DNA from 3 places in the Streptomyces sp. bgisy027 genome. Region 3 is predicted to be linked to each of the others. Evidence: predicted binding sites of a transcription regulator. Region 3 holds the regulator's gene; each other region holds the start of a gene.
The links. Region 3 encodes HspR, which represses chaperone genes until heat shock. Its sites were predicted from a motif close to TTGAGNNNNNNNNNCTCAA; they were not measured.

Region 1: lon (endopeptidase La) is a predicted target of HspR. The motif match lies at 6,004-6,022, and genes of this name have one in related genera.
Region 2: dnaK (molecular chaperone DnaK) is a predicted target of HspR. The motif match lies at 6,995-7,013, and genes of this name have one in related genera.

Annotation. Positions count from the first base shown of each region.
Region 1 covers NZ_JBYIVZ010000003.1:161,067-170,955, reverse strand. The annotation lists gene AC3ETA_RS04490 (multifunctional oxoglutarate decarboxylase/oxoglutarate dehydrogenase thiamine pyrophosphate-binding subunit/dihydrolipoyllysine-residue succinyltransferase subunit) at 1-2,010, opposite strand, end outside; gene AC3ETA_RS04485 (HAMP domain-containing sensor histidine kinase) at 2,291-3,397, opposite strand; gene AC3ETA_RS04480 (response regulator transcription factor) at 3,394-4,131, opposite strand; gene AC3ETA_RS04475 (spermidine synthase family protein) at 4,264-4,941, opposite strand; gene AC3ETA_RS04470 (hypothetical protein) at 5,703-5,846, shown strand; gene lon (endopeptidase La) at 6,045-8,459, shown strand; gene AC3ETA_RS04460 (lysozyme) at 8,704-9,543, opposite strand; gene AC3ETA_RS04455 (MarR family winged helix-turn-helix transcriptional regulator) at 9,794-9,889, shown strand, end outside.
Region 2 covers NZ_JBYIVZ010000006.1:64,032-73,920, forward strand. The annotation lists gene AC3ETA_RS08205 (nitrate reductase subunit alpha) at 1-2,206, shown strand, start outside; gene narH (nitrate reductase subunit beta) at 2,206-3,840, shown strand; gene narJ (nitrate reductase molybdenum cofactor assembly chaperone) at 3,840-4,334, shown strand; gene narI (respiratory nitrate reductase subunit gamma) at 4,331-5,053, shown strand; gene dnaK (molecular chaperone DnaK) at 5,050-6,948, opposite strand; gene AC3ETA_RS08230 (OsmC family protein) at 7,180-7,608, opposite strand; gene AC3ETA_RS08235 (vWA domain-containing protein) at 7,674-9,485, opposite strand; gene AC3ETA_RS08240 (ATP-binding protein) at 9,482-9,889, opposite strand, start outside.
Region 3 covers NZ_JBYIVZ010000019.1:158,108-167,996, reverse strand. The annotation lists gene AC3ETA_RS21410 (helix-turn-helix transcriptional regulator) at 1-743, shown strand, start outside; gene AC3ETA_RS21405 (helix-turn-helix transcriptional regulator) at 679-1,761, opposite strand; gene AC3ETA_RS21400 (sugar ABC transporter substrate-binding protein) at 2,225-3,349, opposite strand; gene AC3ETA_RS21395 (heat shock protein transcriptional repressor HspR) at 3,861-4,322, opposite strand; gene dnaJ (molecular chaperone DnaJ) at 4,328-5,515, opposite strand; gene grpE (nucleotide exchange factor GrpE) at 5,552-6,208, opposite strand; gene dnaK (molecular chaperone DnaK) at 6,208-8,049, opposite strand; gene AC3ETA_RS21375 (MraY family glycosyltransferase) at 8,144-9,208, opposite strand; gene AC3ETA_RS21370 ((Fe-S)-binding protein) at 9,415-9,889, shown strand, end outside.

The DNA of each region.
Region 1 (9,889 bases), on a different contig from region 3:
GCCCTTGTTGATGATGTCCTGCTTGGCGCGGGCGATGCCCTCGATGACCGGGTCGACCGTCTCCAGGTGGGAGGGGTTCGCGGCCAGCGAGACGTTGATCTGCTCGCCGTCCAGGCCCGTGAAGGTGCCCTCGGCGCCCAGGTGGTACTTCACGTCGCCGGAGCCGTGCATCGACTTCGGGTCGAGGTTGCCCTCGAACTCGCGGAAGATCTGCGCGTACGACTTGCCGACGATGTTGGCGAGGACGTTCAGGCGGCCGCGGTGGGCCATGCCGATGACGACCTCGTCCAGGCGGGACTCGGCGGCCGAGTCCAGCACCGCGTCGAGCAGCGGGATGACGGACTCGCCGCCCTCCAGGGAGAAGCGCTTCTGGCCGACGTACTTCGTCTGCAGGAAGGTCTCGAAGGCCTCCGCGGCGTTCAGCCGGCGCAGGATGCGCAGCTGCTCCTCGCGCTCCGGCTTGGTGTGCGGGCGCTCGATGCGGTCCTGGATCCACTTGCGCTGCTTCGGGTCCTGGATGTGCATGAACTCGATGCCGGTGGTGCGGCAGTACGAGTCGCGCAGCACGCCGAGGATGTCGCGCAGCTTCATCAGGGACTTGCCGGAGAAGCCGCCGACCGCGAACTCGCGCTCCAGGTCCCACAGGGTGAGGCCGTGCTCGGTGATGTCGAGGTCGGGGTGCTTGCGCTGGCGGTACTCCAGCGGGTCGGTGTCGGCCATGACGTGGCCGCGGACCCGGTAGGAGTGGATCAGCTCGAAGACGCGGGCGGCCTTCGTGACGTCGTCGTCGTGGCTGGCGTCGATGTCCTTGAGCCAGCGGACCGGCTCGTAGGGGATGCGCAGCGCCTCGAAGATCTCGTCGTAGAAGTTGCCCTCGCCGAGCAGGAAGTTCGCGACGATCCGCAGGAACTCGCCGGACGCGGCGCCCTGGATGACCCGGTGGTCGTAGGTCGACGTGAGCGTCATGACCTTCGAGATACCGAGCTTGTTCAGGGTGTCCTGGGAGGTGCCCTGGAACTCCGCCGGGTAGTCCATGGAGCCGACGCCCATGATGACCGACTGGCCGGGCATCAGACGCGGGACCGAGTGGACGGTGCCGAGGCCGCCGGGGTTGGTCAGGGAGACCGTGACGCCGGTGAAGTCGTCCATGCCGAGCTTGCCGTCGCGGGCGCGGCGGACGATGTCCTCGTAGGCCTGCCAGAACTCGAAGAAGTTCAGCGTCTCGGCCTTCTTGATGCCCGCGACCACGAGCTGGCGGTCGCCGTTGGGCTTGACCAGGTCGATGGCGAGGCCGAAGTTGATGTGCTCCGGCTTGACCAGGGTCGGCTTGCCGTCCTTCTCCGCGAAGGAGTAGTTCATCGACGGCATGGCCTTGATGGCCTGCACCATCGCGTACCCGATCAGGTGCGTGAAGGAGATCTTCCCGCCCCGGGCGCGCTTCAGGTGGTTGTTGATGACGATGCGGTTGTCGAAGAGCAGCTTCACCGGGACCGCGCGCACGGACGTGGCCGTGGGCACCTCCAGCGAGGCGTTCATGTTCTTCGCGACCGCGGCGGCCGGGCCGCGCAGCGTGACGAGCTCGGGGCCCTCGGCGGAGGCGGTGGCGGGCTCGGCCTTCTTCCGCTGAGCGGGCTTCGCGGCCGGAGCGGGCGCGGCGGGCTTCGCCGGAGCGGCGGCCGGGGCCTGGGCGGCGGGCGCGGGCTGCGCGGCCGCGGGGGCCGGCGCGGGCACCGACGGAGCGGCCGGAGCGGCCGGGGCGGGCTTGGGGGCCGTGGTGGTCTCTGCGGCCCCCGCGGCCGCAGTGCCCGCCGGCGCCGCGGCGCCGACGCCGGGCTTGTAGTCGGCGAAGAAGTCCCACCAGGCTCGGTCTACCGAATTCGGGTCCTGGAGGTACTGCTGATAGATCTCGTCGACGAGCCACTCGTTCGGACCGAACGCGGCCGCGGGGTTCTTGCCCGCTTGGTCGGTGTCGGTCGAGATGCTCGAGTTACTGGGGGACTGTGGCGACACGGCGGCAACCGCCCTCTTCCGCTTCACAAGGTGATGGACAGCGGGAATAAAGGCTACGCCCCCATGGCCGGGAAGGTCAGGTCGAGCAAGGTCATCGTCGCGTAAGTCACATCAGAATGCGTGTTTCGGGCCCGGAAATGGCGGGAAACAAGCGTGGTTCCGCTTCAGAAGGGATGGGGGCATCGAGACCCGGCGCACCAAAAGCGCAGGTCTGGACCTGATCACGCGTGTCCGTCAGGCAGGACGACGTGGATCTTGAGACTCCGCTTCGAACTTTACGTCAACTTTGAACGGAAGACTGCCCTGGAAGTGTGACAAGAATCCGGCAACCCCGATCGGATTCGGCCACGCCGATCCCGCCTCCGTGCAGATCCACGGCCCAGCGCGCGATGGCCAGCCCGAGCCCCGTGCCGCCGTCGCTGCCCGGCCCGTGCGGCCGGCGCACCGCGCCCCGGTTGAAGCGCTCGAAGACCTTGTGCCACTCCGACTTCGGGATGCCCGGACCCTCGTCCAGGATCTCCAGCTCCAGCGACTCCGGGAGCGGCCCGCGCCGCGCCTTCACCGTCACGCGGCCGTGCGGCGGGCTGTGCTTGATCGCGTTGTCGATGAGGTTGGCGACGACCTGGTGGATGCGCTCGGGGTCGGCGTGCGCGGTCAGCTCCGGCGGGGAGACGTCGAGGTGCAGATGGACGTCCGTACGGGTGTGGCTGCCTGAGCCGGAGGCCATCCCGCCGCGCGCGGAGGCGACCATGTTGGCCTCCTTCAGTACGCCGGAGAGGTACGGCCAGACCTCGAAGCGCCGCATGCGCAGCGGTACGACGCCGTTGTCCAGGCGGGACAGGTCCAGCAGGGTCTCCACGAGCCGGCCGAGGCGCTCGGTCTGCTTCAGGGCCGTGCGCATGGTCTCGGGGTCGGCCTCGGCGATGCCGTCGACGACGTTCTCCAGGACGGCCCGCAGGCCCGCGATGGGGGTGCGCAGCTCGTGCGAGACGTTCGCCACCAGCTCCTTGCGCTGCTGGTCCTGGGCCTCCAGCTCGTCGGCCATCAGGTTGATCGTCTCGGCCAGGTCGCCCAGCTCGTCCCGGCGGTTCTCCTTCACCCTGCGGGTGTAGTCGCCCTGCGAGATGGACCGTGCCACCGTGTTCATCTCGTCCAGCGGCGCGGTGAGCGAATGGGCCACGAACTGCGTAATGAGCAGTGTGGCGATCATCGAGAAGACCGTGATGAAGCGGAGCTCCGTCTGCGTGCGCACCGCGATCATCGACAGCCCGGTGGTGATCAGCACCGAGACGACGACCAGAGTGCCCAGCTTGGTCTTGATCGAGAACGGACTGACGCCGCCCCAGGGCTCCCCGGGGCCTCTCCGCGCGGCCGGCCCGTCGCTCATGGCGTCGGTGTCTCCAGGGCGTAGCCCACGCCGTGCACCGTGCGGATCCGCTCGGCGCCGATCTTCCGGCGCAGCGCCTTGATGTGGCTGTCCACCGTCCGGGTGCCGGAGGCGTCCGCCCAGTCCCAGACCTCGGCGAGCAGCTGCTCGCGCGAGAGGACCGCGCGCGGCGTGTTCGCCAGGCACACCAGCAGGTCGAACTCGGTCGGCGTGAGGTGGACGTCCTCACTGCGCACGCGCACCCGCCGCTGCGCGTGGTCGATCTCCAGCTCGCCGAGCCGCAGGATGCCCGACCGGGGGGTGGTGGCGGCCAGCGCGGCCCGCTCGACGCGGCGCAGCAGCACGTGCACGCGTGCCGCCAGCTCCCGCATCGAGAACGGCTTGGTCATGTAGTCGTCGGCGCCCACGCCGAGCCCGACCAGCATGTCGGTCTCGTCGTCGCGCGCGGTCAGCATCATCACCGGGACCGGCCGCTGGGCCTGTACCCGACGGCAGACCTCCAGGCCGTCGAAGCCGGGCAGCATGATGTCGAGGATCAGCAGGTCGGGCTGCCATGCCTCGGCCGTGTCGACCGCCGCCGGACCGTCCCCGGCCGTCTGCACGAGGAATCCCTCGGCACGCAGGCGGGCCGCGATGGCGTCCACGATGGTCGGATCGTCCTCGACCACGAGGACCCGGCGCTGCGCGCCCGGGGTCGCCGCCGTGCCGTTGTGGGAGGTGTGTGTCTGCTCCATCGCCCGCCCCAAAGTTGCTTTCCGGAATCCGTGGGGTGATCCCGCTGACTGGCTATGCCTGCTCATGCTTGCGATTGACGCTTGAATGATCCGCGTCAGGGAAGCAGAGTACGGGGAGTCACCGCGCCTCGGCTATCCAGGTCGTACGGCAAGGTGCACGACGTCCGGAACGCCCCGGGCAACGGGGATCTCTTCGGTACGCACCTGTTGGAATCCGGCATTACGCAAGGTTTCTTCGAATTCCGGAGAGGGCTGTGCGGACCATACCGCGAGTACCCCTCCCGGCCTCAACACCCGTGCGCAGGCGGCGAGTCCGTCCCGTGAGTAGAGACTCTCGTTGCCCTCGGTGACAGTCCATGCGGGGCCGTTGTCGATGTCGAGACACAGTGCGTCATACGTGTCGGAAGTCTCATGTACGTACCCCACGAGATCCGTTTCCAGAATCTCGGTGCGCGGGTCGGCGACGGCACCGGCGGAGAAGTCCGCCAAGGGTCCGTCGAGATGCCAGCCGATAATCGCGCTCTCGCGCTCGACGACGGCGATCCGTCCCGGGCGGGGATCAGCGGCGGCGTGTGCGAGCGAGAAGCCGACGCCGAGTCCGCCGATCAGCAGGTGCGGCGCCGGCCGTCCGTCCAGCGCGATGAGCGCGGCGTCGACCAGGAGCCGCTCCGAACGTCCGTCGGAGGTGTCCATCAGGAAGCAGCCGTTCGCGATGATCTGGAGCAGCTCGCCGTGCCGCCGCAGCACGATCTCGCCGTGCGGGCCCTCGCGGCGGTCCAGGACTTCCGGGATGTCGTACGAAGTGGGCATCCGGCCATCCTCGCAGCTCAACTCGGGCCGCCCCAGGGGAATACCGCGGACGGCGAGCCCGGGCCGCGGCGGCACAGGGGGCTCCGCTCTGTCTCGGGGAGTACCGCGGGTGTTCCAGGTTGACGCAGGCCGGCTGCGGCGGCGCCGGGCGTGCGTTGGCGCGTGCGCGTCCTGTAGCGACGCGAGAGCTTCTTGAGAGGTTGCCGAGAATCGGCTGTCGTGTGGCGAGGGTCACAGACATGGGGGCGAGGCGGGCCGACGCCGAGGGGAAACGGCGGTAGCGCCTCAGGCGTGGACCGAGGGGAAACGGAAGGAGCGCCTCAGTGTGGAACGGGCCGTGGCCGCGGATGCGACGGGGCCGGCCCCGGGGCGGGCTCCTTCGGGTGGGGCCGACCGTACCCGCGACGTGGTCGGCGGTACCGGTGACGCGGTTCTTCCCGATGCGGCCGGGCTGCCGGACGGGACGGAGCGGCAGCGGATGCCCGTGGGTGCGTCCGCCGTGTCCTGGCCGACGCAGGCCTGGTCGGGGCCGGGGTCGGCGCGGGCGCACGTGCGGTCGTGGCTCCGCGTGCCCCGAGCCCTCGCCCTCCGCCCCTGGCGCCTGCTCCCCACCCCCACCGGCACACCCTTCACCTTCGCCTGCTCACCTTCACCTACGCCGTCGCCCTGACGGTGACCTCGCGGTTGACCGCGTACGCCGACCCCGCCCTGGTCCACGCCCTCCACCATGGCTGCTCCGCCCGTGGCTGCGGTGGCCGGTGATGGCGCTGTTCGGCGCGCTGCCGGTCCACGACCTGCTCGGCCTCGCCGACCCGCTGACCCTCTTGGGGCATCTGATCGCCCTGGTCATCGGGGTGGGGCTGTGGCCGCTCGTGCGGCGCCGGCACGTGGCCTCCGCGCGCTGAGCCTTCCGCATCCTGCACGCGCGCTGACCCGTCCGGGGGTCCGGAAAGCTCTGGGCCCCGTCGGGCGTTCACGTACAAAAGCCGAGGTCACGGCCTGTGGTGCGGCTGATCGCTCACAGCGAACGGAGGCCGGGGAACATTCGAGCCACCCCAAGCATTGAGTCGGCATAGCTCAACTTGACTGCCGAAGGGGAGATCATGGCTTCGACGTCCACTTCGCTCACCCTGCCCGTGCTGCCGCTCGACGACGAGGTGGTGCTGCCCGGAATGGTGGTCCCTCTGGACTTGAACGACGCCGATGTACGCGCCGCGGTGGAGGCCGCCCAGGCCGCCGCCCGCTCCACACCCGGGAAGCCCCGGGTGCTGCTGGTGCCACGCATCGACGGGACGTACCCGGGCACCGGTGTGCTCGGAACCGTCGAACAGGTCGGCCGGCTGGCCGACGGCGACCCGGGCGCCCTGATCCGCGGTCGCGGCAGGGTGCGCATCGGCGCCGGGACGAACGGACCGGGTGCCGCCCTGTGGGTCGAGGGAACGCGCATCGACGAGAGCGTGCCCGAGCGGCTGCCCGGACAGGTCGGCGAACTGGTGAAGGAGTACAAGGCCCTCGCCACCGCCTGGCTGCGCAAGCGCGGCGCCTGGCAGGTCGTGGACCGGGTGCAGGCCATCGACGACGTCTCCCAGCTCGCCGACAACTCCGGCTACTCGCCGTTCCTGACCACCGAGCAGAAGATCGAGCTGCTGGAGACCACCGACCCGGTCGCCCGCCTCAAGCTCGCCACCCAGCAGCTGCGCGACCACCTCGCCGAGCAGGACGTCGCCGAGACCATCGCCAAGGACGTCCAGGAAGGCGTCGACAAGCAGCAGCGCGAATTCCTGCTGCGCCGCCAGCTGGAAGCGGTCCGCAAGGAACTGCGCGAGCTGAACGGCGAACAGGACGGCGAGGAGTCCGACGACTACCGCGCCCGCGTGGAGGCCGCCGACCTGCCGGAGAACGTCCGCGAGGCCGCGCTCAAGGAGGTCGACAAGCTGGAGCGGTCCAGCGACCAGTCCCCCGAGGGCTCCTGGATCCGCACCTGGCTGGACACCGTCCTCGAGCTGCCGTGGAACGAACGGACCGAGGACGCCTACGACATCCAGGGCGCCAAGGGCGTACTGGACGCCGAGCACGCCGGCCTGGAGGACGTGAAGGAGCGGATCACCGAGTACCTCGCGGTGCGCAAGCGCCGCAGCGACCGCGGCCTGGGTGTCGTCGGCGGCCGGCGCGGCGGTGCCGTGCTGGCGCTGGTCGGCCCGCCCGGCGTCGGCAAGACCTCGCTCGGCGAGTCCGTCGCGCACGCGATGGGGCGCAAGTTCGTCCGGGTCGCCCTCGGCGGCGTCCGGGACGAGGCGGAGATCCGCGGTCACCGGCGTACGTACGTCGGCGCGCTGCCCGGCCGGATCGTCCGGGCCGTCAAGGAGGCCGGTTCGATGAACCCGGTGGTCCTCCTCGACGAGATCGACAAGGTGGGCTCCGACTTCCGCGGCGATCCCGCGGCGGCTCTCCTGGAGGTCCTGGACCCGGCCCAGAACCACACCTTCCGCGACCACTACCTGGAGGTCGAACTCGACCTGAGCGACGTGGTGTTCCTGGCGACGGCGAACGTCATGGAGGCCATCCCCGAGGCGCTCCTGGACCGGATGGAACTGGTCCGTCTCGACGGCTACACCGAGGACGAGAAGATCGTCATCGCCCGTGACCACCTGCTCCCGCGCCAGCTGGAGCGGGCCGGCCTGGACAAGGACGAGGTCGCCATCGGCGACGACGCCCTGCGCAGGCTCGCCGGCGAGTACACGCGCGAGGCGGGCGTCCGCAACCTGGAGCGCTCCGTCGCACGACTGCTGCGCAAGGTGGCCGCCCAGCACGAACTGGGCGACCGGAAGCTGCCGTTCACGATCGGCGAGGACGACCTGCGCGCGCTGATCGGCCGGCCGCACCACGTGCCCGAGTCCGCCCAGGACCCGGCGGAGCGCCGCACCGCGGTGCCCGGCGTGGCCACCGGTCTCGCGGTCACCGGCGCCGGCGGTGACGTGCTGTTCGTGGAGGCGTCGCTGGCCGACCCGGAGACGGGCGCGGCGGGACTGACCCTGACCGGCCAGCTGGGTGACGTGATGAAGGAGAGCGCACAGATCGCCCTGTCCTTCCTGCGCTCCCACGGCGCCGAACTCGAACTGCCGGTCGCCGACCTCAAGGACCGGGGCGTGCACATCCACTTCCCGGCGGGCGCGGTGCCGAAGGACGGTCCGAGCGCCGGCGTCACGATGACGACGGCACTGGCGTCGCTGCTCTCGGGCCGGCTGGTCCGTACGGACGTGGCGATGACGGGCGAGGTCTCGCTGACCGGCCGGGTCCTCCCGATCGGCGGTGTGAAGCAGAAGCTGCTCGCGGCGCACCGCGCGGGTGTCACGACGGTCGTGATCCCGAAGCGCAACGAGCCCGACCTGGACGACGTCCCGGCCGAGGTGCTGGACAAGCTCGACGTCCACGCCGTGACCGACGTCCGCCAGGTCCTGGAGCTGGCCCTGGCGCCGGCCACCGACGGCGCCGCCCCTGAGGTTCCGGTCGCGGCGTGACGGACGCGACCGGACAGGCAAGGCCCGGGTCCCGTGAGGGAGGCCCGGGCCTTCGCCGCGACAGGGGGGGTAGGGCCTGTTGCGGAAGTGGCGCCTGCCGCGCGACGCCCGGCACGTCCTCCGGCCGCACCGCCCGAAAGCCCGATTACGCCCGGTACGAGGGCTTCCGGGCGGCACATCGAGAGGACGCAGCGAACGCCGTGCGACCGCCCTCCGGGCGACGACGCCACTTCCGCACCAGGCCCTATCCGTTGGCGAGCGCCACGACCCTGTCGAGGGCTCCGTTGAATCTGTTGTGGTCGCCGACGGTCGGGCCGGAGGACGTGTACTGCCACATCGTGTAGTAGCTCCAGCCGGCCGGGAGTTCCCCGACCGCGGCGGCGTACCGGGCGACCCACAGCGGGTTGGCGGTGGCGAAGCCGCTGTGGTTGCCGGTGCACTGCTTCCACCAGCTCGTCGCCGTGTAGATGACGGCGTCGCGGCCGGTGCGGGCCTTGTACCGGTTCAGGAAGTCGCGGATCCACGTGACCATCGCGGACGTGGTCTTGCCGTAGCAGGCGTCGCCGTACGGGTTCCACTCGATGTCGAGGACGCCCGGCAGGGTCTTGCCGTCGCGGGACCAGCCACCGCCGTGGTCGACGAAATAGTTGGCCTGGGTTGCGCCATTGGTGGTGTCCGGGGTCGCGAAGTGGTAAGCGCCGCGGATCATTCCGACGTTGTAGGAGCCGTTGTACTGCTGGGCGAAATAGGGGTTGGTGTAGTAGGTCCCCTCGGTGGCCTTCACGTAGGCCCACTTCACCCCGCTGTTCCACAGGGTCGACCAGGCGACGTTGCCCTGATGGCTGGAGACGTCGACGCCTTCGGTCTGAGCGGCCAGCTCAGAGACGAGGGCACCGTCCACGCCGTCGTGGGCGGCGACGCCCATGCCCATGTGCGCGGAGCCGCGGGGCGGGGTGTCGTCGGCCGACGCGGAGGCGGGCCGGGTGGTCAGCACGAGGAGGGTCAGGGTCAGGACGGCTGCGAGCAGAGCCCCGGCGACATGGGTGTGCCGGGGGCGGAGCGGTTCGGGTCTGTGCACGTGCATAGCGTGCCTCCGAAGGCTCGGTGACGCTCGGTGGGGAAATCGCGCGAGTCCGTGACCGACCGTCGCCGGACGGGTGTGGCGTGGGCATGCCAGTCACGTTTCTGACAGAGAAGCTAGGGAGCGAGAAGAGCAGGTGGAAGGGGGTCCGGAGGCTGCCGTTGGTCTACGCCTGCGAAATACTGACGGAGCTGCGGCAATGACGGCGGTTGGCGGAAACTTTCAGGACCGGGAAATCGAGGCAGGGGCTGACGTGCACGAAGACGGAAACGGTGACGGACCGCGAGTTGGTTCCGGCATGTCCGGTGGTGGTCTGGACCAGCCTGAATTCCTTGACCTGGAACGCGAG
Region 2 (9,889 bases), on a different contig from region 3:
CTGGCCCGCGTCGTACGACGACGCCGACTCCCCCGGCACCCCTGCCTGGCAGGAGGCGCACACGTCCGTCCCGGCGCGCAAGTGCGTGCGGATCGCACGGGAGTTCGCGCGGACGGCCGAGCGGTCCGAGGGCCGCTGCATGATCCTCATGGGCGCGGGCACCAACCACTGGTTCCACTCCGAGACGATCTACCGCGCCTTCCTCGCCCTGCTCCAGCTCACCGGCTGCCAGGGCCGCAACGGCGGCGGCTGGGCGCACTACGTGGGCCAGGAGAAGTGCCGTCCGGCGACCGGCTGGGCGACGCTCGCGGCCGCGTCGGACTGGTCGCGGCCGCCGCGGCAGATGATCGGCACGGCGTACTGGTTCCTCAACACCGACCAGTGGCGCTACGACCGGTTCACGGCCGATGCGCTCGCCTCGCCGCTGGGCGCGGGGCGCTTGCGCGGGATGACGGGCGCGGACTGTCTGGCGCTGTCGGCGCGCGTGGGCTGGATGCCGTCGTATCCGACCTTCGACCGCAATCCGCTGGAGCTGGGCGAGGTGTTCGGCGACGCCGTGTCGCGGGTGGTGGCGGAACTGCGCGCGGGCACCCTGAAGTTCGCCTGCGAGGACCCGGACGCGCCGGAGAACTGGCCGCGGATCGTGACGCTGTGGCGGGCCAATCTGCTCGGCTCCTCGGCGAAGGGCGCGGAGTACTTCACCCGGCACCTGCTGGGCACGCAGTCGTCGCTCCGGGCCGAGGAGGCCCCCGAGGACGTCCGGCCGAAGGAGGTGACCTGGCACGACGAGGCACCCGAGGGCAAGCTCGACCTGCTGCTGTCGCTGGACTTCCGGCAGACGTCGTCGACGCTGCTGTCGGACGTCGTCCTGCCCGCCGCCACCTGGTACGAGAAGCACGACCTGTCCAGCACGGACATGCACCCCTACGTGCACTCCTTCACCCCGGCCGTGGATCCGCCGTGGCAGGCGCGCACCGACTTCGAGGCGTTCAAGGCGCTCGCGGAGCGGCTGAGCGAGCTGGCCGTCGACCATCTGGGCGTACGCAAGGACCTGGTGGCGACCCCGCTCCAGCACGACACCCCGGGTGAGATCGCGCAGCCGGGCGGGGTGGCCCTGGACTGGCGGCGCGGGGAGTGCGATCCGGTGCCCGGCAGGACCATGCCGAACCTGACGGTCGTGGAGCGGGACTACACCGCGATCGGCGCCAGGTTCGCCTCGCTGGGCCCGCTGGCGGAGCGACTCGGCCTGCCCGCCAAGGGCATCACGCTCCGCCCGGACGAGGAGGTCGAGGACCTGCGGCTGCTGAACGGCGCGACCGGTGACGGGCGCCCCCTGCTCGACACGGCCGTGAAGGCGGCGAACACCATCCTCGCCCTGTCCGGCACCACCAACGGCCGCCTCGCCACGCAGGGCTTCCGCACCCTTGAGGAACGGACCGGGCAGGACATGGCGCACCTGGCGGCCGGGCACGAGGGCAGGCGGACCACGTACGCGGACGCCCAGGCCGCGCCGGTGCCCGTGATCACCTCGCCGGAGTGGTCGGGCAGCGAGTCGGGCGGGCGGCGCTACACCGCGTTCACGCTGAACACCGAGCACCTCAAGCCGTGGCACACCCTCACCGGCCGCCAGCACTTCTTCCTCGACCACGACTGGATCCACGAGCTCGGCGAGGCACTGCCCGTGTACCGGCCGCCGCTGGACATGAACAAGCTGTTCGGCGAACCGCGACTCGGCCCGGACGGACAGCGGGAGGTGACGGTCCGCTTCCTCACCCCGCACAACAAGTGGTCCATCCACTCCGAGTACCAGGACAACCTGTTCATGCTGGCGCTCTCGCGGGGCGGGCAGAACATCTGGATGTCCCCGCGGGACGCGGACGCGATCGACGTCGCCGACAACGACTGGATCGAGGCGGTCAACCGCAACGGCGTGGTCGTCGCGCGGGCCGTCGTCTCGCACCGGATCCCGCAGGGCACCGTCTACATGCACCACGCGCAGGAACGCACGGTCGCCGTCCCGAAGACGGAGGCCACCGGCCGACGGGGCGGCATCCACAACTCACTCACCCGCCTGATCCTCAAGCCGTCCCATCTCGTCGGCGGCTACGCCCAGCTGTCCTGGGCGTTCAACTACCTGGGCCCGACGGGCAACCAGCGCGACGAGGTCACGGTGATCCGCCGTCGCAGCCAGGAGGTCGAGTACTGATGCGTCCGATGGCCCAGATCGCCATGGTGATGAACCTCGACAAGTGCATCGGCTGTCACACCTGCTCGGTCACCTGCAAGCAGGCGTGGACCAACCGCCGTGGCATGGAGTACGTCTGGTTCAACAACGTCGAGACCCGCCCCGGCCAGGGCTATCCGCGCCGCTACGAGGACCAGGAGGTCTGGCGCGGCGGCTGGGAGCTGAACCGGCGCGGCGCGCTGAAGCTGAAGGCGGGCGGCCGGCTGCGCAAGCTCGCCGGGATCTTCTCCCACCCCGAACTCCCGGAGATCAAGGACTACTACGAGCCCTGGACCTACGACTACAAGAACCTCACCGACGCTCCCCTCGGCGACGACTACCCGGTGGCCCGGCCCATCTCCCGACTCGACGGCAAGCCGATGAAGATCGAGTGGTCGTCGAACTGGGACGACAACCTCGCCGGCGCCCCCGCCTACGGCGACCTCGACCCGATGGTGGAGCGCACGCGCTCACAGGCTTCGGAGAAGGTGCGGTTCGAGTTCGAGCAGAGCTTCATGTTCTATCTGCCGCGCATCTGCGAGCACTGCCTGAACCCGTCCTGTGTGGCGTCATGCCCGTCGGGGGCGATGTACAAGCGGGCGGAGGACGGCATCGTCCTCGTCGACCAGGACCGGTGCCGGGGCTGGCGGATGTGCGTGACCGGATGCCCGTACAAGAAGGTGTACTTCAACCACGCCACCGGCAAGGCGGAGAAGTGCACGATGTGCTATCCGCGCGTCGAGGTCGGCCTGCCGACGGTCTGCTCGGAGACGTGCGTGGGCCGGCTGCGCTACCTCGGGGTGGTGCTGTACGACGCGGACAGGGTGACGGCCGCGGCCTCCGTTCCGCGTGAACGGGACCTGTACGAGGCACAGTTGGGCGTCTTCCTCGACCCCGAGGACCGCGAGGTGCGGCGGGCGTGCGAGGAGGCGGGGATCCCCTACGACTGGCTGGAGGCGGCCCGTCGCTCGCCCGCGTACGCGCTGATCGCCAAGTACCGGGTGGCGCTGCCACTGCATCCGGAGTACCGCACGATGCCGATGGTCTGGTACATCCCGCCGCTGTCGCCGGTGGTGGACGCGCTGTCGGAGACCGGGCACGACGGGGAGGACGCCGGGAACCTGTTCGGCGCGATCGACACGCTGCGCATCCCGCTGGAGTACCTGGCGGAGATGTTCACGGCCGGCGCCATCGGTCCGGTCCGCTCCTCGCTGGAGAGGCTCGCCGCGATGCGCTCCCACATGCGGGCGATCAACCTCGGCGACGAACCGGATCCCTCGGTGCCGGCCGCCGTGGGGATGGCGGCCGGGGAGATCGAGGACATGTACCGGCTGCTGGCGGTCGCCAAGTACGAGGACCGGTACGTCATTCCCACGGCGGCGGTCGCGGACGCCCGGCGCCTGGAGGAGTCGGCGCTGCCCAGGGGGTGCAGCCTCGACTACGAGGGCGGGCCCGGGATGGGCGGGGACGGCCCCTTCGGCCAGGACTCCGGCGGCCGCAGGCTGCTGCCGCTGGTGTCGGTCGAGAACTTCCACACCCTGCGCGGGCGGCAGACCTCCGACGACGCGGCCGACGCCGCCGGACCCACCCGCACGACCAACACCGAGGAGGCGTGATGCCGTCCTTCGAGGTGCTGTACCAGGCGGCCGCACTCTGTCTGACCTATCCGGACGACGACTTCCGCGCGCGCCTGCCGCTGCTGCGCGAAGCCGCCCCGCAGCTGCGGGAGTTCACCGACCACGCCGCCCTCACCCCGCCGGACGAACTGGCCGCGCACTACGTCCAGGTCTTCGACTTCGACAACCGGCACAGCCTCTATCTGACCTGGTGGCTCGACGGGGACACCCGGCGGCGCGGCATGTCGCTGCTGCGCTTCAAGGAGGTCTACCGCACTCACGGCCTGGAGCTCACTGGCGAGGAACTGCCCGACTTCCTGCCCGCGGTACTGGAGTTCGCGGCCCGCACCGGCGACACCGGTCTGCTGCTGGAGCACCGCGAGTGCCTGGAGCAGCTCCGCTCCCGGCTCACCGACTCCGGCACACCGTACGCGTCCGTCCTGGACGCGGTGTGCGCCACACTGCCGACCGAACGCACGGGGGTGCGACCATGACCACGCTGCTGTGGGGCGTCCTGCCCTACGTCACCTTCGCCCTGCTGGTCGCCGGCCTGGTCTGGCGGCACCGCTACGACCGCTTCGGCTGGACCACCCGCTCCTCCCAGGTCCATGAGTCGAGGCTGCTGAACATCGCCTCGCCCGCCTTCCACTACGGCATCCTGTTCGTGCTGGTCGGCCATCTGGTGGGCCTGTTCGTCCCGGCGTCCTGGACGGACTCGCCCGGCGTGAGCGAGCACACCCACCACCTGTTCTCCCTCTACGGCGGTACCGCGGCCGGCGCCCTGACCGTCGCCGGGATCGTGCTGCTGATCTACCGGCGCCGCACGAACGTGCCGGTGTTCCGGGCGACGACGGCCAACGACAAGCTGATGTACGTCGTCCTGCTCGGCGCGATCGTGCTCGGCATGGCCGCCAAGCTCACCCATGTCTCCGGCGACGGCTACGACTACCGGCAGTCCATCGCCCCCTGGGCCCGCAGCCTGTTCACCCTCCAGCCCGACCTGGACCGGATGGCGGGCGTGCCGGTGCTGTACCGGATCCACGCGGTGGTCGGCATGGCGCTGATCGCGCTGGTGCCGTACACGCGGCTGGTGCACATGTTCAGTGCGCCGGTGCAGTACCTGTTCCGGCCGTACCTGGTCTACCGCAGCCGCGACCCCGAGCAGCTGGGGCCGCGGCCGGAGCGGCGCGGCTGGGAGAAGGCGGGTTCCTAGGCCGCTCCGCCCTTCCGGTCCCGCTGTTCCTTGTCGTCGTCGACGATCTCCGCGTCGACCACGTCGTCGTCCTGCTCGGCGCTCTGCTCGGCGCCGGTGGCGGTGCCGGCGTCGGCGTCGGCCGAGCTGTCGGAGGGGGCCTGCTGGGACTGGGCGTACATCGCCTGGCCCATCTTCTGGCTGACGGCGGCGAGCTTCTCGATGCCGGTGCGCAGGACGTTCGTCTCGGCGTTCTGCTCCAGTTGCTCCTTCAGCTCCTTGATCGCCGAAGCGACCTCCGCCCGGGTGTCCGCCGGGACCTTGTCCTCGTTCTCGCGCAGGAACTTCTCCGTCTGGTAGACGAGCTGCTCGCCCTGGTTGCGGGTCTCGGCGGCCTCGCGGCGCTTGTGGTCCTCCTCGGCGTACTGCTCGGCCTCCCGCATCATCCGGTCGATGTCGTCCTTCGGCAGCGCCGAGCCGCCCGTCACGGTCATCTTCTGCTCGCGGCCCGTCGCGAGGTCCTTCGCCGAGACGTGCATGATCCCGTTGGCGTCGATGTCGAAGGCGACCTCGATCTGCGGCACCCCGCGCGGGGCGGGCGGCAGGCCGGTGAGGTCGAAGACGCCGAGCTTCTTGTTGTACGAGGCGATCTCGCGTTCGCCCTGGTAGACCTGGATGCCGACGGAGGGCTGGTTGTCGGCGGCGGTGGTGAAGATCTCCGAACGCCGGGTCGGGATCGTGGTGTTGCGTTCGATGAGCTTGGTCATGATGCCGCCCTTGGTCTCGATGCCGAGGGACAGCGGGGTGACGTCGAGCAGGAGGACGTCCTTGACGTCGCCGCGGATGACGCCGGCCTGGAGGGCCGCGCCGACGGCCACGACCTCGTCGGGGTTGACGCCCTTGTGCGGGTCCTTGCCGGTGAGTTCCTTCACGAGGTCGGTGACGGCGGGCATCCGCGTGGAGCCGCCGACGAGGATGACGTGGTCGACCGCGGAGAGCTTGATGCCGGCGTCCTTGACGGCCTGGTGGAAGGGGGTCTTGCAGCGGTCGAGGAGGTCGGCGGTGAGCTCCTGGAACTGGGCGCGGGTCAGCTTCTCGTCGAGGTGGAGGGGGCCCTCGGCGGAGGCGGTGATGTAGGGCAGGTTGATCGTGGTCTCGGAGGAGCTGGACAGCTCGATCTTGGCTTTCTCGGCGCCTTCGCGCAGCCGCTGGACCGCCATCCTGTCGTTGCCGAGGTCGATGCCGTTCTGCCCCTTGAACTTCTTGACCAGGTACTCGACGATCCGCTGGTCCCAGTCGTCGCCGCCGAGGTGCGTGTCGCCGTTGGTGGCCTTGACCTCGATGACGCCGTCGCCGATCTCCAGCAGCGAGACGTCGAAGGTGCCGCCGCCGAGGTCGAAGACCAGCACCGTCTGTTCCTCGCCGCGGTCCAGGCCGTAGGCGAGGGCGGCGGCCGTGGGCTCGTTGATGATCCTGAGGACCTTCAGGCCCGCGATCTCCCCGGCTTCCTTGGTGGCCTGCCGCTGGGCGTCGTCGAAGTAGGCGGGGACGGTGATCACCGCGTCGGTGACGTCCTCACCGAGATAGGACTCGGCGTCCCGCTTCAGCTTCTGGAGCACCCGGGCCGACAGCTCCTGGGCCCGGTAGCGGGTGCCGTCGATGTCGCCCCGGTCGGGAAAACGCCAGCTCCCGTCGCCCATGTACCGCTTCACGGAGCGCGCGGTGCGGTCCACGTTCGTCACCGCCTGCCGCTTGGCCACCTCCCCCACGAGCACCTCGCCGTTCTTGGCGAAGGCGACGACCGACGGTGTGGTCCTGGCCCCCTCCGCATTGGCGACGACAGTGGGCTCGCCGCCCTCCAGAACGGCGACCACCGAGTTCGTGGTCCCGAGATCGATCCCGACCGCGCGTGCCATCACTGTCCCCTTCCGCCAGGGCACCCCTTGAACTCCAGCACAAAACTTGAGTGGGCTCTTGTCAATGGGGCGAGTGACCCGGGGGGCGGGTACCAAACGGCGGCTGAGCGGGCGCTCAGGGGTCGGGGGGCAGGCCCGGAGGGCCGCCCCCCAGGGGGTGCGGGGGAACTGCGCGACAAGCCACGACGGCGCAGCGGACGAAGAACGACCTACCGCCGCTCCCCGTCGGCGCTACGCCAACTTCGCCGACAGCGTGATCGTCGTCCCCGTCAGCGCCTGGCTGACCGGGCAGTTCTTCTTGGCGTCCTCCGCGGCCGCGACGAACGTGTCGTTGTCGATACCGGGAACCGTCCCCTCCACGGTGAGGTGGATCCCGGTGATGCCCTCACCCGGCTGGAAGTTCACATCGGCCGACGTGACAAGCTTGGTGGGGGGCGTGCCGGCGCCGTGCAGGGCGTGCGACAGCGCCATGGAGAAGCAGCTGGAGTGCGCGGCGGCGATGAGCTCCTCGGGGCTGGTCTTGCCGTTCGCGTCCTGGGAGCGCGAGGCCCACGTGACCGGCTGCGCGGCGATGGCGCCGGACGAGTCGAAGTTGACGACACCGTTGCCCTCGAGCAGGTTGCCTTCCCAGACGGTGTGTGCGGAGCGCGTGGTAGCCACGATTCTTCCTTTCGCATGGGGGCCCGTTTCCGGGGTCCGTGGCCCCCATCCGATCACACTCCGGCTCAACTCACCCGGAAGACCGGCCCACGTGGGGTGAACGGCAGGCGACGGCCCGGGGGAATCAGGTACGCGTGCTCACGGCGCACCCGCAGCACGTCGCACCAGCCGTCCGTGATGACCAGGACCGGTGCGCCGGGCGGGAAGTCGTCGGCGCGCAGCAGCAGATCGACGCCGGACTGCAGAACCGTGCCGCCGCGGCCGCGCACCCGCACCCGTCCGGCGATGTCGGTGACCGGCACATATCCGGCGTCGTACGGCCCCGCGTCGCAGAACACCACGCGTGCCGCCGGTACGTCCCGCGCCTCGGCGTACGAGGCGATCGCGCCGAGCGCCTTGCCGAGCAGGCCGGCGCTCATGGACCCGGAGGTGTCCAGGACCACGCCGAAGGTGCAGCGGGCGATCTCCTCGGGCGGGAAGTAGCGGCCGGCGCGCGGGATTTCGGGTGTGGAGGCCTGGCGGCGCGAGGGCCGCGCGTACGTCCGCACGGGTTCCGGGCGGGGCACGAACTCGTCGAACCAGCGGGCGAGTCGGGCGTCCCAGGGCAGCGGCGGATGGCTGAGCGCCCGGATCTCCTGGACCAGGCCGCCGGGCAGGAAGCCGCGCTCGTGCTGCTGGTGCAGGTCCAGGCCCTGGCACAGGCCCCGGCGGTAGAACTCGTCGAGGTCGACGTAGTCGCCGGGTGCGCCGAGCGGGGCGCCGAGGACGTCGCCGACGCCTTTGCCGCGCAGGGTGGCCAGACGGCGCATCCGGCGCAGGTCGCCGGCGATCCGGTCGTAGACCTCCTCGGCCGACAGGCCCGTCATCTCCTGGTCGTACAGCAGCCCTTGGGGCATCTCCCCGACCTGCATCTCGCGCAGCCAGCCGTTGATGACGTAGTCGCAGGCGACGTTGAACAGGTAGGGGTCGCGGGTGCCGCAGCGGTCGCCGTGGCGCAGGGCGGCGTGCAGCATCTCGTGGGCGAGGATGAACCGCCATTCCTCGGGCTCGAACTGGCGCAGCGGGTTGATGTAGATCTCGCCGGCCTCCGCGTTGACGGCGGCGACGGCGATGCCGTGGGCGCGGGCGAGTTCGGCGTCGGCGATCAGCTTGATGCCGGCCGCGATGCCGCCGAGCAGCGGGTAGGAGGTGATGAACCACTCCAGCGCCCACTGCCAGGGCCGCTTCTTGACGGGCTCGCCGAGCATGGAGTCACGGCGCCCGCCCGCCATGTCCATCGCGGTGGAGACGGTGCGGGTGAGCGCGGTGGCGAAGGCCAGTTGATGGTCCGGAGGGGACCCGAACCAGCCCGTCCACTCCATGAGCAGCTGGTCGGGCTCCGGACCGGCCGTGCCGCAGCCCTCGTACACGGCGGGGACGCCGTCGCGCCGCCAGGGCGCGGCGAGCTGCTCCTCGTCGCCGGCCGGGTAGGTCAGCGGCAGGTGGTCCGGGGCCTTGCCGACGGGGAAGGTGAGCAGGAAGCGGTTGACGGCGACGCACCGTGCGGCGAGGTCGGCGCGGTCGGGCTGCACGGGCGTGCCCTTCCTGGAGGGGACGTGGCCGAAGCCGAGGTGCAGGACGGCGTGCGCGATCGCCCAGGCCCAGGTGGCCGGTTCGGCGAGCCGGGCGGGACGGATGTGCAGGACGCCGTCGGAGTCGACGCGAAGGAGGCCGTCGCGCGGGGCCTGTTCGCAGTTCTCGTGGCGGCAGACGGTGAACTCCACGGCGGCGAGCGCCGGGTTGGCGCGCACCAGCCGCAGCCCCTCGGCGAAGGCCTCCGCCGCGAGGTCCCGCTTCTTCTGCCCCTTGCCGCCCTTCTGGCCGCCGCCGCGGCTCATCGCCGCGCCTCGACCAGCCGGGGCATGTCGCGCGCGGCCTCCACCAGGAACCAGGCCGGCAGCACGGGATTGCCGTCGGCGTCGGAGGCGATGACGCTCTGGGCGACCTCCACGGAGATCTCCGCGAGCTGCACCAGCAGCGACTTGGCGCGGTACGCGGTCTGCCGGGCGGCCGCCGACATGTGGTCCTTGCTGACCGGCAGTTCCTTGATCAGGCGGCCGCGGAAGGACTCGGCGAGGTAGTAGAGCAGATCGCGGTCCTGCATGCCGTGCGGCCAGCCGGCGTCGCCCTTGATGATGGCCTCGATGCCGTACTGGCTGCGCACGATCTTGACGTAGCCGCAGAACGCGGTGGCGTGCGTCGGCGTCAGCGTGCCGTGGGCCAGGACCTTCAGGGTCTCCTC
Region 3 (9,889 bases):
CCGAGACCTTCGAGCCGCTCATGCGGATCGGCGGACGGACGACGGCGCCGGCGGACCCACCGGCCATCTGCCTCCGGCGGGGCCCCGAGCGGATCAACGAGGCCATCGGCGAGGCCATGGCCGACGCCCGCCGCGAGCTCCTCGCCATCCAGCCCTACAACGGGCAGAACCCCGCCGCCCGGCTGGCCGCCTCCCTGGACCGCGATCAGGCCCTGCTCGACCGGGGCGGCCGCATCCGCGCCCTCTACCAGCACACCCAGCGCCACTCCGCCGCCGTCACGGGCCGCTACGAGCAGCTCAGGGGCGACGCGGAGGTCCGCACGCTCGACGAGGTCACCGACCGACTCGTCGTCATCGACCGCGAAATCGCCTTCATCCGCGCCGAATCGGCCGGCTCCGCCGCCCTGGAGGTCCGGCACCCGACCCTGGTGTCCTACTTCGCCACCACCTTCGACCGCCTCTGGCGCCTGGCCACACCCATGTACCCGGAAGCCGTCCAGCCGCCCGCCCTCAACGGCGTCAGCCCGCGCCAGCGCGCCATCGCGAGTCTGCTGGTCGAGGGACACACCGATGCGTCGATAGCCGACCGCCTCGGCATGAACATCCGCACCGCCCGTGTCCACATAGCCAAGCTCGCGGCGACGCTGGGCAGCGAGAGCCGGGCCCAACTCGGCTACCTCATAGGCCGGTCGGGGATTCTTGACCCGGCAGCCCCTGACCTGCGGGAAACCCCGCGACCCTGATCACCGCCGCCTCCGACGAAGAAGCCCACGACCGATCCAGCCCCACCTGCGCTATCCGCACCCCGAGTTGGGTACGGCTGGCAGCCCCCAGCGTCTCCGAGAGCCGGGCGATGTGGGCGCGACACGTGCGGACGCTTATCCCCAGGCGCTCCGCGATCACCGCGTCCTGGTGGCCCTCCGCGAGCAGCGCGGCGATGGACTGCTCGCGGTGCGAGATGCCCTCGATGCCGGTGTCGGGGAGCGGCGCCGTCAGCGGGATCGCGAGGCGCCACAGCCGCTCGAAGACCGTCACCAAGTAGTGCACGAGCCCGGGATGCCGCAGCTCCAGGGCGAGCGTGCGGTCGGCGTTCGCCGGGATGAAGGCCACCGTGCGGTCGAACAGGATGAGCCGGTCGATGACCTCGTCCAGCGTGCGGGCCTCCACCGAGTCGCCCATCAGCTCCAGGTAGTTGAGCAGGCCCTGGCCGTGCCGGGCCACATGCGTGTACAGGTCGCGCATCCGCACGCCCCGCCCGCGCAGCGCCATCGCCCGGTGCAGGCCCTCCGTCAGCTCGTGCTCGGGCCGGATGCCACCGGGCTGCACGGTCAGCACCTCGGTCGTGCACGCCTGCGTCGCCTCGTCCAGTGCGCCCTGGATGCGCGAGTCGCCCTCCAGGACCCGGATGGCCGATGCCGGCATGGCGGTGTCGGTGCCGGACACCGGTGACGGCTGGGGGCCGAGCGCGGCGTACCACTCGAAGGCCGCGACCGCCGAGCCCATCCGCCGCTGGCTCGCGCTGACCTCGTCGTAGACCCCGCGCAGCAGCCGCGTCATGACCTCCTGCGGCGAGGTCGGCACCAGCCAGTCCATGTCGTCGGGGTCGGGGTGCAGCAGCGCCAACTCCAGCAGGCAGGGCACCGGATCCGCGTCCTGGCGCGGCACACGGCCGCGTCGTACGGCCCGGGAGTACACCCGGTCCCCGGCCTCGCACAGCCGGTCGGCACCGTGTGGATGCTCCTGCGCCCCGTGCCCGGCCATCGCCCATCCACCCCCGGTTCCTGCCTCTGTCGCCGGCTCGCTCACCTCCGGAGCGCGGTGTCGACACCCCTGCCGGGACGCACCGGCAGGGCGGGGCCCGGTCGGCGGACCCACCGTGCTCGGCCCTGTCGGCCCCGCGGTTTCGCTCGCGCTTCCGCAGCGCAACTATGCGCGGACCGGCCGTGCTCCGCAACACGGCTTCTGCCGGGACGGCCGCCGTAAGATACCGGTTCGCCCCGTTATCCACGGGCCTCCGCACGTCGACTTGCAACAAGCTGGGGGTGCATTTCCGGCCTTTGGCGGGCACGCCGAGGGCCGGGGCGTCCCCGGGGAGTTCGCGAACAAGAAATCGCATACGACGTCAACGCGCGGGCGACCGGTACGGCCCGGCCGGCGGACGGTGCGCGGACAGCCAAGTGCCGCCGGGGCAGCGCCCCGGCGGCACTTGGCGCGGAGAAAGGTGTTACCTCAGTTTGAGCGAGCTGCAGTCCGCCTTGTACTCGGAGGTGCAGATGTCGTCCACCGTGTAGATCCCGTCGGCGACGACGGTCTCCTTGATGTTCTTCCCGGTCAGGGCGACCACGGGGACCAGCAGCGCCGGGATGTCCTTGTCGGTCGGGCTGTCGACCTGGTCCTGGGTGAGCGAGTCGAACTGGATGTCGTGGCCCTGGACCTTGGCCACGGCCATCTCGGCGGCGCTCTCGGCCTCCTGCGGGTACGACTTGTACACGCTCATGAACTGCTCGCCGCTCACGATGCGCTGCACGGCGTCCAGTTCGGCGTCCTGGCCGGTGATCGGCGGCAGCTCGGTGACGCCGGCCGCCTGGAGGGCCTTGATGATGCCGCCGGCCATGCCGTCGTTGGCGGAGTAGACGCCCTTGATGTTGTTGACGCCGACGGCCTTGATCGCCTCGGCCATGTTGGCCTGGGCGTTCTCCGGCTTCCAGTCCTTGGTGTCGTACGTCTTGGCTATGTCCACCACGCCCTTGAGCTCGGACATCGCGCCCGCCTTGAACTGCCCCGCGTTCGGGTCGGTGGGCGAGCCGTTCATCATGACGATCTTGTCGGAGGAGTCGACCGGGTTCATCGCCTCCAGGAGCGTGCGGCCCTGGACCTCACCGACGAGTTCGTTGTCGAAGGAGACGTACGCGTCGATCGGGCCCTCGGCCAGGCGGTCGTAGGCGATGACCGGGATGCCGGCGTCCTTGGCCTTCTTCACCCCGTCGGCGATGGCGTGCGAGTCGACGGCGTCCAGCAGGATCACGTCGACGCGGTCGTCGATCATCTTCTGGAGCTGGCTCGCCTGCTTCGAGGCGTCCGCGTCCGCGTTGAGGTAGACGACCCTGCCCTGCTTGTCGGTCAGCTCCTCGACCTTGTTCTTGATGATGGGGTAGTCGAACTTGTCGTAGCGCGTGTTCGCCGTCTCCGGCAGCAACAGCCCGACGGTGATGTCGTCGCCCTTGGTCGGACTCGCCTCACTGCTGTCCCCGGTGACGCCCAGTGCCCCGCACGCGGCCAGCGAGAGGGTCATCGTGGACGCGGCGGCCACGGCGGTGGCGGTGCGGCGCAGGGGGCGCAAGGGACGCATAGAGAAGCTCACTTCTGGTGCCATCGGGACACGGGCGCGCCAACGCGCCCAGATGACTGAAAAGCCAACGCGCCGACGGCCCCCAGCGTCAAGCGGAATCACTTAACGAGTGCGCAACACCACGCTCCGCTGATCATGTGAAGACGGAGCGGAACGCCTCCAGACACCCCTTACAACCCCGTCACCAAACCCTGATCGAGCACGCGACCAAGATCCGTACAACCAACCCCATTCCTCACGGGTCCTGATGAGGGCAGCGCCCGCCGCTGCCCCGCACTCGACCAGAGGATCGAATGAACTCAGCCAGACGCACGACCGCCGCGGGCACCCTGCTCTCGACGGCCCCTGCGTCGCCGAGGTGTACGCCGTGGACGCCTACGGCCGCCAGAGCACGCAGAGCGCCTCACTGGAGCTCTGCGACGGTCGCCGACGGCCGGTGGCCGACGGCAGGCCCCGACGGCGCACGAAAGGGCCCGGAGAATCCTCCGGGCCCCTGTCCGTGCGCGTCCGCCTAGTCCTTCGGCTTCTTCGGGCGCCACACCACGAGTGCGCTGGTCTGCTGCACTTCCTGGTACGGCACCAGGTCGCGGCGGTACGACGCGTGTACCGCCGCCTCGCGCTGCTGCATCGCCGCCGCCGCGCCCTCCAGGGCGGACTGGAGTTCCGCCACCCGGGACTGGAGCGCGGCGACCTGGTTCTCCAGTTCGATGATGCGCTTGATGCCGGCCAGGTTGATGCCCTCGTCCTGCGACAACGCCTGCACCTGGCGGAGCAGTTCGATGTCGCGGGCCGAGTAGCGGCGGCCGCGGCCGGCGGTGCGGTCCGGGGACACCAGGCCCAGACGGTCGTACTGGCGCAGTGTCTGCGGGTGCAGGCCGGAGAGCTGGGCCGCCACCGAGATGACGTAGACCGGGGTCTCCTCGGTCAGTTCATAAGGACCGCGGAAATTGTCACCGCGTCGACGACCGTCCATCTCCGTCATGCTCCCTTCGCGGCCTGGAACAGCTCCGCCCGCGGGTCCTCGCCCGCGGTGGCCTCGCGATACGCCTCAAGCGCGTCACGAGCCTTCCCCGTCAGGTCCTTGGGGACACTCACCTCGACGGTGACCAGGAGGTCTCCGCGGGTGCCGTCCTTGCGGACCGCGCCCTTGCCCCGCGCCCGCATGGTGCGGCCGTTGGGCGTGCCGGGCGGCAGCTTCAGGGTGACCGGCGGTCCGCCCAGGGTGGGAACCCTGACCTCGCCGCCGAGGGCCGCCTCCGTGAAGGTCACGGGGACGGTCACCGTCAGGTTGTCCTCCTTGCGGCCGAACACCGGGTGGGCGTCGACGTGCACGGTGACGTACAGATCGCCGGCCGGGCCGCCGCGCTCTCCCGGCGCGCCCTTGCCGCGCAGCCGGATGCGCTGGCCGTCCGACACCCCGGCGGGGATGCGGACCTGCATGGTCCTCGACGACTTCGCCCGGCCGCTGCCCTTGCACTCCATGCACGGGTGCTCGGCGATCAGGCCGCGCCCCTTGCAGTCCGGGCAGGGGTCGGTCAGCGAGAAGCCGCCGCCCGAACCCCGTGCCACCTGGCCGGTGCCGACGCAGGTCGGGCACACCCTGGGCGTGCCGTTCTTGTCGCCGGTGCCCGCGCACGCCTTGCACGGCGACTGCGAGGACATCCGCAGCGGGACCGTCGCACCCTCGATCGCCTCGGTGAAGCTGAGACTGACCTCGGTGTCGATGTCCTGGCCGCGCCGGGGCTGGGTACGGGTGGTGCCCGCACCGCCGCGGTTGAACAGGCCCCCGAAGACGTCACCGAGTCCGCCGCCGAAGCCGCCGGCTCCTTGCTGGCCCCCGCCCTGGGCGTTGCCTCCGAAGAGGTCGCCCAGGTCGAAGTTGAAGGAACCGCCGCCCGCGCCGCCCGGCCCCGGGCGGAAGCCGCCGTTGCCGAACAGGGCGCGTGCCTCGTCGTACTCCTTGCGCTTCTTGGGGTCGCCGAGGACGTCGTTCGCCTCGGAGATCTCCTTGAAACGCTCCTCCGCCTTGGCGTTGCCCTTGTTGGCGTCCGGGTGGTTCTCGCGGGCGAGCTTCCGGTACGCCTTCTTGATCTCGGCCTCGGTGGCGTCCTTGGGGACGCCGAGGACCTTGTAGTAGTCCTTCTCGATGAAGTCCTTGGTGCTCATCCCCGACGTCCCTCCTTTCCCGTCGCGTCTGAAACGTCAGCCCTCGTCCGGGCCACCGCTCTCCTTGTCGTCGGCCGCCTCGGCGGCAGACTCCTCCTTGACGGTCTGCGCGCCCGGCTGGGGCTCGGCCACGGCCACCCGCGCGGGGCGGATGGTGCGCTCGCCGATGCGATACCCCGGCTGGAGGATCGCGACGCAGGTCGTCTCGGTGACGTCCGGCGCGTAGGAGTGCATCAGCGCCTCGTGGATCGTCGGGTCGAAGGGCTCGCCCTCCTTGCCGAACTGCTGCAGACCCATCTTCGCCGCGACGGTCTCCAGCGACTCCGCGACGGACTTGAACCCGCCGACGAGCTCGCCGTGTTCCCGTGCGCGGCCGATGTCGTCGAGCACGGGCAGGAGCTCGGTCAGGAGGCTCGCGACGGCGATCTCCTTGACCGTGATCCGGTCGCGCTCCACGCGGCGGCGGTAGTTCTGGTACTCGGCCTGGAGCCGCTGGAGGTCCATCGTGCGCTCGCCGAGCGCCGTACGGACCTGGTCCAGCTGGGCCACCAGACCGGCGTCTGCTGCTCCGTCCCCGGCCGGGGCCGCCCCCTCGCTGTTCGGCGAGGCTGCGGCCTTCGGCTCGGCGTCGTCAGGGGTCGCGCCGGAGGGGACGTCGGGCTTCTCCTCGAAGCCCGGGGTCTCCTCCGTCATTACGCGACACCGTCCTTGCGCTCGTCGTCGACGATCTCGGCGTCCACGACGTCGTCGTCGGCCTTGCCGCCGGCGGCACCCTCGGGGCCGCCCGCGGCCTGACCGGCCTGGGCGTCGGCGTACATGGCCTGGCCCACCTTCTGGGAGACCGCGGCGACCTTCTCGGTGGCGGTGCGGATCTCGGCGGTGTCCTCGCCCTTGAGGGCGGTCTTCAGCTCCTCGACGGCGGCCTCGACCTCGGTCCTGACCTCGCCTGGGACCTTGTCCTCGTTGTCCTTGAGGAACTTCTCCGTCTGGTAGACGAGCTGCTCGCCCTGGTTGCGGGACTCGGCGGCCTCGCGGCGGGCGTGGTCCTCCTCCGCGTACTTCTCGGCCTCTTCGCGCATCCGGTTGACCTCGTCCTTCGGCAGCGAGGAGCCACCGGTGACGGTCATCTTCTGCTCCTTGCCCGTGCCGAGGTCCTTCGCGGTCACGTGCATGATGCCGTTGGCGTCGATGTCGAAGGCGACCTCGATCTGCGGGACACCGCGCGGGGCCGGCGGCAGACCGGTCAGCTCGAACATCCCGAGCTTCTTGTTGTACGCCGCGATCTCTCGCTCGCCCTGGTAGACCTGGATCTGCACGGAGGGCTGGTTGTCCTCGGCGGTGGTGAAGATCTCGGACCGCTTGGTCGGGATCGTCGTGTTCCGCTCGATGAGCTTGGTCATGATGCCGCCCTTGGTCTCGATGCCGAGGGACAGCGGGGTCACGTCGAGGAGCAGGACGTCCTTGACCTCACCCTTGAGGACACCGGCCTGCAGGGCGGCGCCGATGGCGACGACCTCGTCCGGGTTGACGCCCTTGTTGGCGTCCTTGCCGCCGGTCAGCTCGCGCACCTGCTCGGCGACGGCGGGCATACGGGTGGAGCCACCGACGAGGACGACGTGGTCGATCTCGTCGATGGAGACGCCGGCGTCCTTCATGACGTTGAAGAACGGGGTCTTGCAGCGCTCCAGGAGGTCCGCGGTCAGCTGCTGGAACTGCGCGCGGGTCAGCTTCTCGTCGAGGTGCAGGGGGCCCTCGGCGGAGGCGGTGATGTAGGGCAGGTTGATCGAGGTCTCGGTGGACGAGGACAGCTCGATCTTGGCCTTCTCGGCGGCCTCACGCAGGCGCTGGAGGGCCATCTTGTCCTTGCTGAGGTCCACGCCGTGACCGGCCTGGAACTGCTTGACCAGGTAGTCGACGATGCGCTGGTCCCAGTCGTCACCACCGAGGTGGTTGTCACCGTTGGTGGCCTTCACCTCGACGACGCCGTCGCCGATCTCCAGGAGGGACACGTCGAAGGTGCCGCCACCGAGGTCGAAGACGAGGATCGTCTGGTCGTCCTTGTCGAGGCCGTAGGCCAGCGCGGCGGCCGTCGGCTCGTTGACGATGCGCAGGACGTTCAGGCCCGCGATCTCGCCGGCCTCCTTCGTCGCCTGGCGCTCGGAGTCGTTGAAGTAGGCCGGGACGGTGATGACCGCGTCCGTGACCTTCTCGCCCAGGTAGGCCTCGGCGTCACGCTTCAGCTTCTGGAGGATGAACGCCGAGATCTGCTGCGGGTTGAACGGCTTCCCGTCCAGCTCGATCTTCCAGTCGGTGCCCATGTGACGCTTCACCGAACGGATGGTCCGGTCCACGTTGGTCACCGCCTGGCGCTTGGCGACCTCGCCGACCAGCACCTCGCCGTTCTTCGCGAAGGCGACGACGGACGGCGTGGTCCTGGCACCCTCGGCGTTGGTGATGACGGTGGGCTCGCCGCCCTCCAGAACGCTGACGACGGAGTTAGTCGTGCCCAGGTCGATGCCGACCGCACGTGCCATGGTTGATTCCTCCAGCTGACTTGAGTGGAACGGACTCAAGTGTGCACGACGGCTCGATATGGGTCAACAGAGCTGAGTCGACCCCACTCAACTCTTATCCGTTCCTTACACGCAACTGGGCTCCGACCTGCGAGGACGCCACACGGTCCGAGACTCGCGCGGAGTCCTGCACCGGAACTCTCGGTTGACGCCGAGGTCCGTAGGTCTTGATGTGCAGCAGCGCGAAGACGGCGATCAGCGCGACCACCGCCACCCACAGCGCCCCGGAGCGCGCCATCCATCCCAGGTGCACGAGGACGCCGACGAGTACCCCGCAGAAGGCCGCGACACCCAGCAGTACGGTCACGCCCTGCGGAGTGAGCCCGATCCGGCGCAGCCGGTGGGCCAGATGGTCGGGTCCGCGGCGCAGCAGCGGGCGTCCGGCCAGTCGGCGCGACAGTGCCACCAGTACGACGTCGGCGGTGGCCAGGGCGGTGAGCGAGTACAGCACGCCCGCGCTCGACACCGGATCGAGCCCGGCGCGCGTCATCACGGCCGAGGACGCGAGCACGAACCCGACGAACAGGGAGCCGGTGGCCCCGAGGCCGATCCGCGCGGGGTGCCAGTTGTGCATGAGGAACCCGGTCAGGGCGGCGGCCAGCACACTGAGCAGCACGGCGAGTTCGTCCATCACCTCGGCCGCCGCGCAGATGCCGACACCGAAGGCGGTGAGCACCCCGACGGTGCCGACCAGGGCGTCCGCGTGGTCCAGCGCCTTGAAGCCGACGGCGACGAGGACGATCCAGCCGACGGCGACCAGCCCGAGCAGGATGCCCGTGTCGCCGTACGGCACCACGCAGGCCGCCGCCACGGCCGTACCGCCGACGAGGAAGCGCGCCTTGACCCGCCGCACGTCGGCGACCAGCCCGAGGCAGGCCACGGCGCCCGCGGCGATCAGCAGGCGTCCGATCTCGGAGCCCAGCGGAGCGAACCGGGTCCACTCGCCGGCGGCGGCGACCAGGCAGGTCACGAGCGCGACGGCGACCCCGCCCAGCAGCGGCAGCGGCCGCTGCCGCCGGCGGTCGACGATGCCGAAGCGCAGGGCGGGCAGGCGGAGCAGCATCGCGAGGAGGGCGGTCACGACGAGGGCGGTGGTGGCGGCGGCGATCCCGTAAAGCACGGGCTTAGATTAGTGGCGTATATACCATTTCGGGATGAATAACACGATTCGTTCGGAAGAGAACCCTGATGCGCACTTAAGGCAAGCCTCAGCGATTCAGATCACCCCGCGCCTGGCTACAGTGCGACCGAGGATGCGGGTAGTCTCAGAGGACTGCATAAGTTACCGCTTAGTAATGTCGCCTCGCAGGCCCGAGGAGCCCCGAAATGCAACTCGCCGCGATCATCGTGTCGCTGGTCCTGATCGTGGTCGGCGTGGCACTGTTCGGCCGCGCCCTCCTCCAGATCTTCACCTTCATGCGGCTCGGTCAGCCCGTGCCCGCAGGATCCCGGACCAACGACCCCTACCAGCGCACCGTCACCCTGGTGAAGGAGTTCCTGGGGCACACCCGGATGAACCGCTGGGGCATCGTCGGCATCGCGCACTGGTTCGTCGCGATCGGCTTCTACACACTGCTGCTGACGATCGTCAACGCCTTCGGCCAGCTCTTCAAGGCCGACTGGATCCTGCCGGTCATCGGCGACTGGGCGCCGTACAACATCTACGTCGAGTTCATCGGCACCATGACGGTGGTCGGCATCGCGACGCTGGTCGTCATCCGGCAGCTGTCCCGGCCGGGCAGGGCGGGCCGCAAGTCCCGCTTCGCGGGCTCGAACACCGGCCAGGCCTACTTCGTCGAGA